Regions from separate parts of the Ochrobactrum sp. EDr1-4 genome, predicted to be linked through region 1. Evidence: riboswitches for the same ligand, from Rfam matches in the RefSeq annotation. Region 1 holds a riboswitch; the other holds the start of a gene.
What was found. Region 1 has a riboswitch for cobalamin ahead of ACOZHT_RS07150 (ABC transporter substrate-binding protein). Riboswitches for the same ligand answer to the same signal wherever they lie in the genome.
Positions count from the first base shown of each region.

Region 2: linked by a shared signal. The riboswitch ahead of ACOZHT_RS23655 (DUF1852 domain-containing protein) and the one ahead of ACOZHT_RS07150 (ABC transporter substrate-binding protein) in region 1 are both predicted to bind cobalamin.

Region 1 is NZ_JBLZOF010000002.1:162,478-168,414, forward strand. Features, by position in the region: gene ACOZHT_RS07135 (pseudoazurin) at 258-698, opposite strand; gene ACOZHT_RS07140 (ABC transporter ATP-binding protein) at 710-1,504, opposite strand; gene ACOZHT_RS07145 (FecCD family ABC transporter permease) at 1,501-2,529, opposite strand; gene ACOZHT_RS07150 (ABC transporter substrate-binding protein) at 2,553-3,581, opposite strand; cobalamin riboswitch at 3,749-3,978, opposite strand; gene ACOZHT_RS07155 (Bug family tripartite tricarboxylate transporter substrate binding protein) at 4,208-5,158, shown strand; gene ACOZHT_RS07160 (tripartite tricarboxylate transporter TctB family protein) at 5,155-5,652, shown strand; gene ACOZHT_RS07165 (tripartite tricarboxylate transporter permease) at 5,664-5,937, shown strand, end outside.
Region 2 is NZ_JBLZOF010000016.1:42,380-48,316, reverse strand. Features, by position in the region: gene ACOZHT_RS23670 (fasciclin domain-containing protein) at 1-514, opposite strand, end outside; gene ACOZHT_RS23665 (hypothetical protein) at 1,099-1,260, shown strand; gene ACOZHT_RS23660 (epoxyqueuosine reductase QueH) at 1,312-1,851, opposite strand; cobalamin riboswitch at 2,072-2,268, opposite strand; cobalamin riboswitch at 2,545-2,756, shown strand; gene ACOZHT_RS23655 (DUF1852 domain-containing protein) at 2,855-3,904, shown strand; gene ACOZHT_RS23650 (methionine synthase) at 3,931-4,959, shown strand; partial or broken gene ACOZHT_RS23645 (flavin reductase) at 4,986-5,156, shown strand; gene ACOZHT_RS23640 (solute carrier family 23 protein) at 5,420-5,937, opposite strand, start outside.

The DNA of each region.
Region 1 (5,937 bases):
GTGCAAGCAGCGATTATTTAGATGCAAAAGTAAGATGAACTAAAATAATCGACGCATTCATTTTTTATAAAGTCAATAAAAAGACAATTTAAAATGGACGGCTTAACAATATGACATCGCCCTAATAGCAGAAGCGTCAACAAAATGTAAACAGAGTGTCAACAATAAGCCCCTAACATTCACGTGAATATCATAAGTCAAATAATTAAGTTTAAATGCTAAATTAAAATCACTTAATTTAGCATTTAACTATACAATCAATTGGATGATGCTGCAAACAACTCTTCAAAACGCGCCTTTGCACGTGCAGGAAACTTCACCTCACGATAGCTTTGTGGAAGCTCCGCTTCGCCAACCTTAATCAGCATAACCATGCCCATGCCGTAATGCGGCGAACACTTGATGCCGTAAAAGCCTGCTTGATCAAAAGTCACTTCGATCTCTTCGTTAATCTTGCCCTTAAAGCCCGGATTGCCCTCTGGAACCATCCCATCAATAGTCGCCGCATTATGGCTCTTATGCGTCGCAACGAATTTCACCTTATCGCCCGGCGCCAGCTTCAAGAAATCAGGCTCAAAAACCATCGAACCTTTTTCACCACGGTTCATCATCTTGACTTCATACGTCTCAGCCAAAGCTGGAAATGCTGAAGTGACCATCAATGCGGCGGCCAGGAAAAGTCGTTTGCTCATTGTCATGCCAATCATGTTTATGCAGATTGTTTAAGTTCAAGCTTAGGGTGGCTCGGTGCGCGATAACGGATATGGCAGCCATCCACGCCCTCATATTCCACTTCGACCTCAACGCCGAATACCTTGCGGATACATTCGGCCCGAAGCACATCACGCGGCGTTCCTAAAGCAACAAGCTGCCCTTTATCCATGACGGCTATACGATCACAGAACATCGCCGCATGGTTTAAATCATGGAGTGCCGCAACCACTGTCAGCTTCTGTCGGCTCACAAGATCAAGCAGGCCAATTTGATGTCCGATATCAAGATGGTTTGTCGGTTCGTCCAACAACAAGATTTGCGGCTCTTGTGCCAGCGCACGTGCAATGTGCACACGCTGCCGCTCGCCACCTGAAAGCGTATGCCAGTATCGGTCTGCGAGATGCGTCATATCAACATTGGCAAGCGCACGATCCACGATCACATCATCTTCAGCGGACCATGGAGAAAGAGCGCCGAGATAAGGGGTACGTCCAAGTTCGACTGCTTGTCGTGCAGTTATGCGATCAGTCGTACCCGCCTGCTGTTCAACCAATGCCAGTTTGCGCGCAATCTCGCGGCGTTTAAGCTTATGAATGGGTGTTCCGCCGAGCTTCACCTCACCGGAACGGCTGCGGCGAACTCCAGAAAGAAGCGACAAGAAACTGGTTTTACCCGAGCCATTTGGCCCGATAATCCCGAGAAATTCGCCTTCTTTCACATCAAGCGATACGTCGCGCAGGATTTCGACACCGCCTGCCGACCAGCAAACATTATGCGTTGAAAGCATCATGACTGTGCCCTTCTCTGCCCGAGAAGGAATGCAAAAGCCGGCGCACCGAACAGAGCCGTTATGACCCCGATTGGCAGAACCTGCCCCGGAATGATGATGCGAGAGAGGATATCGGCAACAATCATGAAGATTGCACCAATGAGTGCTGAAGCTGGCAGCAATCGCCCGTGACGCACACCAACGACCATACGTGCAGCGTGGGGTATGACCAGCCCGATAAACCCGATAGAACCCACAATAGAGACCATCACCGCCGTCATCATGGCACTAACGCCGATCAGCACTGCATAGACGCGGCGCACGGGAATGCCGAGCGATGCCGCCGATTCCGAGCCAAAAGTGAATGCATCAAGGGCACGTGCATGCCAAAGACAGATTGCTAGACCCACAATGCAGGCTGGCAACGCGAGCGTCACATCAGGCCAACGCACACCAGAGAGATTGCCCAACAACCAAAACATAATGCCGCGTGCCTGCTCCGCATTGGCGGCCTTGGTGACGATAAATGATGTCAGCGCGCTGAAAAGCTGCGAGCCTGCAATGCCTGCGAGGATGATTGCGCTGTTGCCGCGCCCAGCTCGAAGTGCCAGCAGTGAAACAAGTGAGAATGCAATGATCGCACCGATGAACGCTCCCACCGAAAGCGAAAGAATACCAGCGCCGACGCCGAGAATTGCAACCGCGACGGCGCCCGTAGAGGCCCCTGCCGAAATACCTAGAATGTAGGGGTCGGCCAGCGAGTTTCGCAGAAGTGATTGCAGAACGACGCCCGATATTGCAAGAGCTGCGCCACAACAAGCCGCGACCACGGCGCGGCTTAAGCGATAGCTCCAGACAATGCCTTCATCGATAGGTTCGAGCGGATAACCAGCATTCCAGATGCGGTTGGCAATAGTCTTTGCCACCACGTCCAAAGGTATTGACGTTTCACCAATAGCGGCGCCCAGCCACAGCGCGCCGAGCAACAAGACAAGCGCCAGTGTGCCCAAAAGCACCCTACTGCTTGCGCTTCTCGAAGTCAGAATTCCGGCTGTGGCTGAGCGTGTTGTCACTTGTTCAGGCCTGAAGCTGCAATGGCATCGGCCAGCGTTTCAATACCTTCGATGGTACGAATAGTCGGGTTCATTGCCTGTGCGTCCATATCGAACACATGACCATCTTTAACAGCTGGCATCAGGCTTGCGACCGGATCACTCTTGAGGAATTCGCGCTTAACTGCAACATCATCAGCAGGGAAACGACGACGATCCATAGTGCCCGCGACGATAATTGTCGGATTGGACTTGGCAATGGTTTCCCAGCCAACAGTCGGCCACTCTTCTTCACTATCAATGATATTATTGATGCCAAGTGTTTTCAGAATATAGGCTGGAGCACCGTTCTTGCCCGCAACATAAGGATCAATATCGAGCTCTGCACTGGAGAACCAGACAACAGCCGAAAGCTTGCCATCGGCAGATGCGATCTTCTTACGTGCTGCGTCTTCACGTACTTTCAGATCAGCAACAACCTTTGCGCCGCGATCCTGCACATTGAAGATCTGCGCGAGTTCGTCGATTTCCTGATACACCTGATCCATGGTGAAGGCGTTGTGACGAACGCCATCACCGCCGTCTGAATTGTCTTTTCCAATGCAATCGGCTGGAGACGTATAAACCGGAACGCCCAATTCTTCGAATTGCTCAGCCTTCGCCACAACACCCTCAGGTCCAATCTGCCATTGGAACTGATTGGCAACAAGGTCAGGTTTTTCCGCCAGAATGCTCTCAAAGCTCGGATCATTATCCGCGAGACGCTTTACCTTGGCATTGGCTTCTTCGTAGCCTTTGAGGACAGGCCCAACCCACAAAGCTGTGCCGACCATTTTATCTCCGAGGCCCAGAAGGTATAAAATTTCTGCGCTGCTCTGACCAACGGCCACCGCACGTTCTGGCACATGTTTAAATGTCACGTCGCGCGCACAATTTTTCAACGTCAGCGGATACTGCGTTTCGGCTGCTTCAGCCGCAAAACCAGTTACGAAAAGACTTGCAGCGCCAACGATTGCGCCAAACGGCAACTTGCCGATGAGTTTCATTTGAATCCCCGAAATGATGTGAGAAAAGCCGTATCAAACGGCGGATGTGATCCGGCGCGTATAGAGAACGGACATATCCGGGGATATGAATGACAAAGGGAGGTGACGTCTTGCGACGTTAATAGCTGTCATAACCAACTCCTGCACCGGGCATCCCCGCCCGTGACCATGGACTACGTTAGACGGCAGGTCTCCTGGCTCACGAATATTCGCTGTTCATCTGCCTTCCCGAGTTAAACTCAGTGGCATGACGCCTTTGGGCGTCACAGGGATGAACGGCAATCCGCTTACAGTTGCGGGGGCAGCCACGGTCTCGGTCCCTTTTGGGTCGTCCTCACCGTGTTCCCTATTAATCCCCTTCGCTCTCGGTCGGGGAACCGTCGTAACTCTATTACGTTCTGGTATCAGCAAGGTCAAGCGACGCAAGCCACTAAATCATCGATTAAAAATTGCTTAGACTTTATGCTAATGGGCCGGGTCTCAAACAGTCTCGCGCTAGCGTATTGTAAATCCCTGTTGTAATCTCCAGATCAGGAGTCTTCACCTTGGGAGAGGTGAAGGGGTTTGAGGAGGGCTATCGAAAAGATAGCAGCACAATGCGCGAAAAGTGCATTTCGGGAGGATTTATGCGTAAATGGATTTTGGCCATTTCGTCGGTCGCAGCGCTTGCAATCGCGAGTGCAGCATCGGCTGAAGACTATAAGGTTTTGGCACCTGCGGCACCGGGCGGCGGCTGGGATCAGACTGCACGCACCATGCAGAGCGTGTTGCAGGACGAGAAGATTTCCGGCAGTGTTCAGGTCATCAACGTTCCTGGCGCTGGCGGTACTATTGGGCTTGCGCAGTTCGTTAATCAGAACAAGGGTGATCCAAGCCAGCTTATTGTTGGCGGCTATGTTATGGTCGGCGCGATCTTGACCAACAACTCCCCTGTGAATCTCGATGCTATTACGCCGATTGCACGCCTGACCGGCGAATATGAAGCCATCGTTGTTCCCGCAGGATCTGATATTCAGAACCTAGGCGATCTGGTTACAAAGCTCAAAGCAGATCCCGGCTCGGTCTCATGGGGCGGCGGTTCGGCAGGCGGTACTGACCACATTACAGCCGGACTTTTTGCAAAAGCCGTTGGCGTTGATCCTACAAAAGTGAACTACATCGCATTTTCCGGTGGCGGTGAAGCCCTTGCCGCAATCCTCGGCAATCAGGTGACTGTCGGCATTTCCGGCTATGGCGAGTTTGATCCACAAATCAAGGCTGGCACGCTACGCATCATCGGCATTTCAAGCGACGAGCGCATTGAAGGCATAGATTCACCAACCTTCAAAGAAGGTGGTGTTGATGTCTCAATCCAGAATTGGCGCATGGTGGGTGCAGCACCTGACATTACCGCTGAGCAAGAAGCGGCAATCAATGCCGACGTTGAAAAGATGGTGAAGTCTGAATCCTGGCAGAAAGCACTGAAAGATAAAGGCTGGGCAGACACTTATCTTGCGGGCGACGACTTCAAGGAACAGCTTAAGAAAGACGTCACTTCAACGGGAACCATCCTCAAGGATATTGGCCTCGTAAAATGACAGTCATTGAAAAAGAGGGAGAGCGCCGTTCCACTGGAACGGCGCCTGATTACGCAGCTCTTGTCATAGCTTTTATTCTAGGCGCGGTTGCCGTAGCCATCGCGTGGTCAACCGCCTATGGCAATAATGTTCTCTCATACTCGCCCGTTGGACCAAAAACGGTTCCCTACATCATAGCGAGCGGACTGTTCATTCTGTCGATTTGGACGGTGATCAGTGCTTTTAAACGCGAATTTCCAGAGCGTGAGCATCAGGAAATAGCCCCCATGGCGTGGATCGTTGGCGGTCTCGTTATTCAGATGCTAACAATGAAAACGCTTGGCTTTTCCATTGCGACGGGATTGCTCTTTGCTGCAACGGCTCGCGGATTTGGTTATCGCAAATTCTGGATAAGCGTACCTGTCGGCATCATCTTCGCATTCGTAATCTGGTTCATTTTTGCACGCGGCCTTCAGCTTTCCCTACCATCGGGCTGGCTTGAACACTTTGTTTAAGGCGAAAGTATATGGATACAGTCAGCCTTCTCGCCAGCGGTCTTCTGGTAGCACTCGAACCCGCTAATCTAATCTATGCGCTAATTGGCGTCACGCTTGGCACCGCGGTTGGCGTACTTCCGGGCATAGGCCCCGCGCTTACCGTAGCGCTTCTTTTACCTGTCACTTACAAGCTTGACCCTGCTGGTTCGCTCATCATGTTTGCCGGTATTTACTACGGCGGCATGTATGGCGGCTCAACCACCTCTATCCTGCTCAACACACCCGGAGAAAGTGCCTCAATCG
Region 2 (5,937 bases), on a different contig from region 1:
CGTTTGACTGTTTTACGTCTGCTATTGTTACGTGAGCAACTGTTCCGTTTTCATCGGTAAGCGTAATCTTGCCCATCGCCTCTTTGGCCTTTAGAACGCAGCCGCCCACTGTTTTGATGTCGTGTGTTCCCATATCGTCGGCTATCATTTTAGTGATATTCTTTGACATCGCGGCGGCGGCAACAACGTGACAGGTGAGTATCTTCGTCAACTTGTCTTTGTTTTCGGGCTTCAGAAGAGTATCGACTGTTCCTTCTGGTAAGGCAGCGAAAGCTTCATTGGTTGGCGCGAAAACTGTAAAGGGGCCTTTTCCTTTGAGCGTATCTACCAGACCTGCAGCTTTAACGGCAGCGACGAGCGTTGTATGATCCTTGGAATTCATTGCATTGTCGACAATGGTTTTGTTGTCATACATTGCTGCTCCGCCGACGTTCGGATTTTCAGCAAATGCCGCGGTAGAGATCACGGAAAAAATAGCGGCGACTGTGAGTGCCTGTTTCGAAAAACGCATCATTTCATTCTCCTCCCTAAACCCGGACTTTTACCGGACCACCCACATTATTGAGGGCATGTCGAAATACGAATTTGCCAGTGGATCAGATCAGTCTTCAGAATAATAATATTCCGTCGTGACTATAGTGCCACGAGGAACATCCGCATTAGTTGGGAAATTTGAATAGGACGTGAAGCGAAATAACGTCCGCTTGTCCGTGTTAATAAGTGTCATATTATGACAATGTGAAAGCGTCGCATTCGCTGTTCATTGAGAAGCCTTTTAATAACTGCATTGGTTGGACGCGTCCTATGGTATTGCAGAGAGGAACGGCAGTTGTTTATAGATATGATTGATCGACAACGGACGGTATTTTCTAACTTCTGTTGTTGCCAATCATTATCGGGATCAGTTCTTGACTGACACTCATTCAGGCCCAGCCTCATTTTGAAGTGATGCAGATTTAATTTCTAAATCGTTTCTTTACAGATCATACGTCCTAAAAAGCAGAATATAAGATTTGGTTATGAAGTCATGCATGCCCATGGATTGATGCGCCGAATGAACAGAGCTTAATACCTTTCCCATCTGAGGAAGGAAATTCCATGCACGATTCAACACGATGTGTTCATCACTCCGAAGTTTCGCACGAAGGCTTCAAAAATTTGGCCGTGCCGACTTACAGGGCTTCGACAATCGTCTATCCAGACGCGAAATCTTTCCGGCAAAAAATGGCCGCTGATCTGGCTGAGGCCATTGCGATTTGATTGAGGGGTGGGTTTGATAGATCATCCGGCTCACGATTTGTTATTGCTGTATTAAAGCTTAGCTGGTTGCATGGAGTCCCGACCCTGCTCGCGGCGATGCTTATTGGTGTCGCGAAGAGAGTAAACGCAGCCACTATATTCCTGTTGGTAGAATTCTTCGCGTTTGGAAATCTCAATCGTTCGGGCAGAACGGCCGCCCTTACGCCAGTTATATTCCCAATAGGACAGTTCTTCGTAAAGTGCTGCGGCTCGTTTACCGCAATCGTTTATCTGCGCCATGTTCTTCCAACGTGAAATGCCGAGCGATGAAGTCATGATCGGAAATCCATTCTCATGGGCATAAAGAGCGGTCCGTTCAAAGCGCATGTTAAAGCACATAGTGCAGCGGACGCCGCGTTCCGGCTCCCATTCCATCCCCTTCGCACGGGCGAAGCAATTGTCCTTCATAATCGGCATCAATGAATGCAACGCCGTGTTTTTCGGCAAAACGGATGTTTTCGTCCTTGCGCAGTAGGTATTCTCGCTATGGATGGATGTTGGGGTGTAAAAGAAAATCGCATAATTGATGCCAGACGCGAGCCTCGCTTCCATCACTCCGCCGGAGCAGGGCGCGCAACACGAATGCAGGAGCACTTTTTTTCTCCGCCAGGCGGGATTAATTCGGGCATTTGAATTTCCATAATCGTGACACACCTCCGAGCCGACCGCAAAGATGCAAACCGATGAATGAACAAGGCTCCGTACGAAAAAATGTACGAAGCCGGTATCACCGTTACGGAGAAGCCGCTCCTGACACGCCGCCCGCGGTCAGAACAGGTGGACGATCCAGGCAGATTTTCTGACTTGCGGTTTTTTGCTTCCCCCGTCCTTCGCGGCGTGCATAGCGCCAGTGGCATATCGGGTGCGCTTGCCGCCTACAGTTGCGGGGGGCAGTTCCGGATTTGGTTGGCCCGACCGGATTCCCTTTTACCCGGAGTTTCCTCCGGCACCTGTATCGTGGTGAAAAACATGACAAGTACCAGCTTCTGTCAAACTCAAACGATACGCCATGCCATTTCGCGATGACTAGATAGGAATGCGTCCTGCATTTTAATCCTTGATCTTTGGCTCGGGCCATCAAAATGAGGTGTGTGCTGTTTCACAGCCTTCCTGGGCTGAGAAGACTGTGGGGAAAGCACCTGAAGCAAGTGGAGCAATTTCGCATCAGGTATCGGCAATCTTTTGCCTTCCGCTTAAAGACATAAACATTTCTTTATATGATCTTGACATGGCGGGCCTGATGCGGGACTATAGTTTTGCCTAGGTTCTCCGGTTGTCGCTCTGACACGCCGGGGCTAAGAGGGAAGTCGGTGCCCTGTTATTCGGGAAAGCCGGCGCTGCCCCCGCAACTGTAAGCGGTAAGCTGTTGTCCACTGTGTCACTGGGGTTCGACCTGGGAAGACGGACTATGGCGATAACCCGTGAGCCAGGAGACCTGCCTTAGCAAAATAACGTCCACGGGCGGGGTGTCCCGGTGTGCCGTAGCGAAGACCGCTTAGGGGTCTGTATTGCTATGCGTTCGCTTACCCATGCCCCCAACATATTGGGGTGAGCTATGTCTCAAGCCGTAATTCCAGTCGCCGCAAGCGGCGAGCCATTTGTCGACTGTCAGCAGAGGACGCGGCATCACGACTTCACTTTTCGTCTTAAAAGCCAGCTTTTTGATGAACACTATCATCCTTCAGACAATACGCGTATCACGACAAACTTTGCTAATTTGGCCAGAGGGGAGAACCGCCGGGAGAACCTTCGTAACGCTTTGAGAATGGTTGACAATCGTTTCAACGCTCTGGCGTTTTGGGACAATCCCGAAGGCAATCGTTATTCTGTGGAGCTTGAGATTATCTCGGTTGAAATGAACATCGATGCAGAAGGTAATAAAAATACTTTTCCTCTGATTGAAATTTTAAAAGCCAATATCTTTGATCAAATGACGGGTGAACGTATTGACGGTATCGTCGGTAATAATTTCTCTTCGTACGTTCGGGATTACGATTTCAGCGTAGTTCTGCCGGCTTATAACAAGGATCGCGCCACCTTCAGCATTCCGGCTGACTTCGGTGATCTGCATGGAAAACTTTTCAAGTCTTTCCTTAACTCGGATGCTTATAAAGAGAGTTTTCGTAAGCCACCTGTCATTTGCTTGAGTGCATCCAGCAGTAAAACATATCATCGGACGGGCAATTTCCATCCGATTTTGGGCGCTGAATATCAGCAAAATGAATTGTCTTTGACAGATCTATATTTTCAGAAAATGGGGTTGCATGTCCGCTTCTTCATGCCGCCGAATAGTGTTGCGCCTTTTGCCTTCTATTTTGTCGGTGATCTTCTCGATGATTATACCAATCTCGAGCTCATCAGCACGATTAGCACGATGGAATCGTTTCAAAAGATCTACCGACCAGAGATTTATAACGCGAATTCAATAGCTGGCGTCTGTTATCAGCCTAGCCTGAAGCATGAGGACTATTCGCTGACGCGCATCGACTACGATCGTGACGAGCGTAGTCGGCTTGCTGTCGAGCAGGGAAAGTTTGCTGAGAAGCACTTCATGACACCGTACAAGACCGTCCTTGAGCAATGGTCTGCCAATTACACCCGTTGATGAGCCAAAAGATAAGGTAGCCTATCATGAAAAGACTATTGCCCACGTCTACCGCTGGCAGTTTGCCAAAGCCTTCCTGGCTTGCAGAACCGGAAAAACTTTGGTCACCCTGGAAGTTACAAGGTGAGGAATTAATCGCAGGTAAGCAGGATGCTCTGCGCTTGTCCTTAGACGATCAGCGACACGCAGGTATCGATATCGTCAGTGACGGGGAACAAACGCGCCAGCATTTTGTCACGACGTTTATCGAGCATCTCGACGGTGTTGACTTTGAAAAGCGTGAAACAGTCAGAATCCGCAACCGCTATGATGCGAGTGTGCCGACAGTCGTTGGTGCTGTATCCCGCCCGAAGCCAGTTTTTGTCGAAGACGCCAAGTTTTTACGTCAGCAGACCCAGAAGCCAATCAAATGGGCCTTGCCTGGTCCCATGACCATGATCGACACGCTTTATGATGCTCACTACAAGAGCCGTGAAAAGCTGGCGTGGGAATTTGCAAAGATACTCAATGAAGAAGCCAAGGAACTGGAGGCTGCTGGCGTCGACATTATTCAGTTCGATGAGCCGGCATTCAACGTCTTCTTTGATGATGTTAATGATTGGGGCGTTGCGACCCTCGAAAGAGCAATCGAGGGTCTTAAGTGTGAAACAGCTGTCCATATTTGCTATGGCTACGGAATTAAGGCCAACACCGATTGGAAAAAGAGTCTTGGTTCCGAATGGCGTCAATATGAGGAATCCTTCCCCAAGCTGCAAAAATCCAATATCGATCTCATCTCGCTTGAATGCCATAACTCTCATGTTCCGATAGATCTCATTGAATTGCTGCGGGGCAAAAAGGTGATGGTGGGGGCCATTGATGTTGCAACTCAAAATATCGAAACCCCTGGGGAAGTTGCTAACACTTTGAGAAAAGCACTTCAGTTCGTGGATGCCGATAAGCTCTATCCATGCACAAATTGCGGTATGGCGCCACTGCCTCGTCATGTTGCACGAGGCAAACTGGGTGCTTTAGGTGCAGGAGCGGAAATTATCAGAAGAGAGCTTTCGGCCTAGTCCTGGCTGAGTTGCAAGAGGCCGACATGAATTTTATCAACCATCGCTTCGACAAGGTAGACAAAGCTGCGTTTCGCAATGGCATGTCGCGCCTCGGCTCTGCAGTTAGTGTTGTGACAACGATACACGAAAACAGACGTTATGGCTTTACAGCTTCGGCGGTCTGCAGCGTCAGCGACACGCCCGCGACCCTGGTGCGGGGTTTGTTGGCTGGAAATCTAAAGCATGTCACGAAAAAGTATGAAGCAGCTTCCCGACAACGACATACCTAACAATAAAGAGTTAGAGTGAGCGTAGTGAATATAATTAAGCGCGACACGCTCCAGATCCGTATCGTCGAACACTTACTGGTAATAAGGCATCGTTCTGTTTAAGGGCTGTCGATACTTTCTGCGTTTAAATACTTAACTCGCCACTCAAGGTTTTTGTTGCAGGAGGGGCGAGTTGAGGTTCACTTTCGTCAGGCTCTTTGTGACTTTTCCTGAGGCAGTATAAAGTTCAGAATGATCGCGAAGATAGCGCCGAATGCGATTGACGAGCCGAGCAAATATCGCACGAGATCAGGCAGGCCATCCACAAATTCTTTGGGAACTAAGGTTGCAAAAAGTGCCATTAGGATTGGCAGGCCAACCACAAGCATATTGCGTTCGGTCAGCGCGCAGTGACGCACGACGCGAAAGCCATTGATCGCAATGACAGCACACACGACACCAAAAACACCACCAATGACGGGCGCCGGTATCACTGCGATCACCGCCGCCAACTTGCCGATCAAACCGAATAGCACAAGGAAGATACCGGCTGCGGCGAAGGCCACACGACTGGCAATCCCCGTTACAGCAATGATACCTGCATTCGACGAATATCCCGTCACAGGCGTACTGCAGAGCAATGCACTTGTGAGGCAGCCGATGCCTTCACCTATTGCACCGCGGTCCAGCTGCTTGTTCGTTAGCGGTTTATCGGTTACGGCACTGA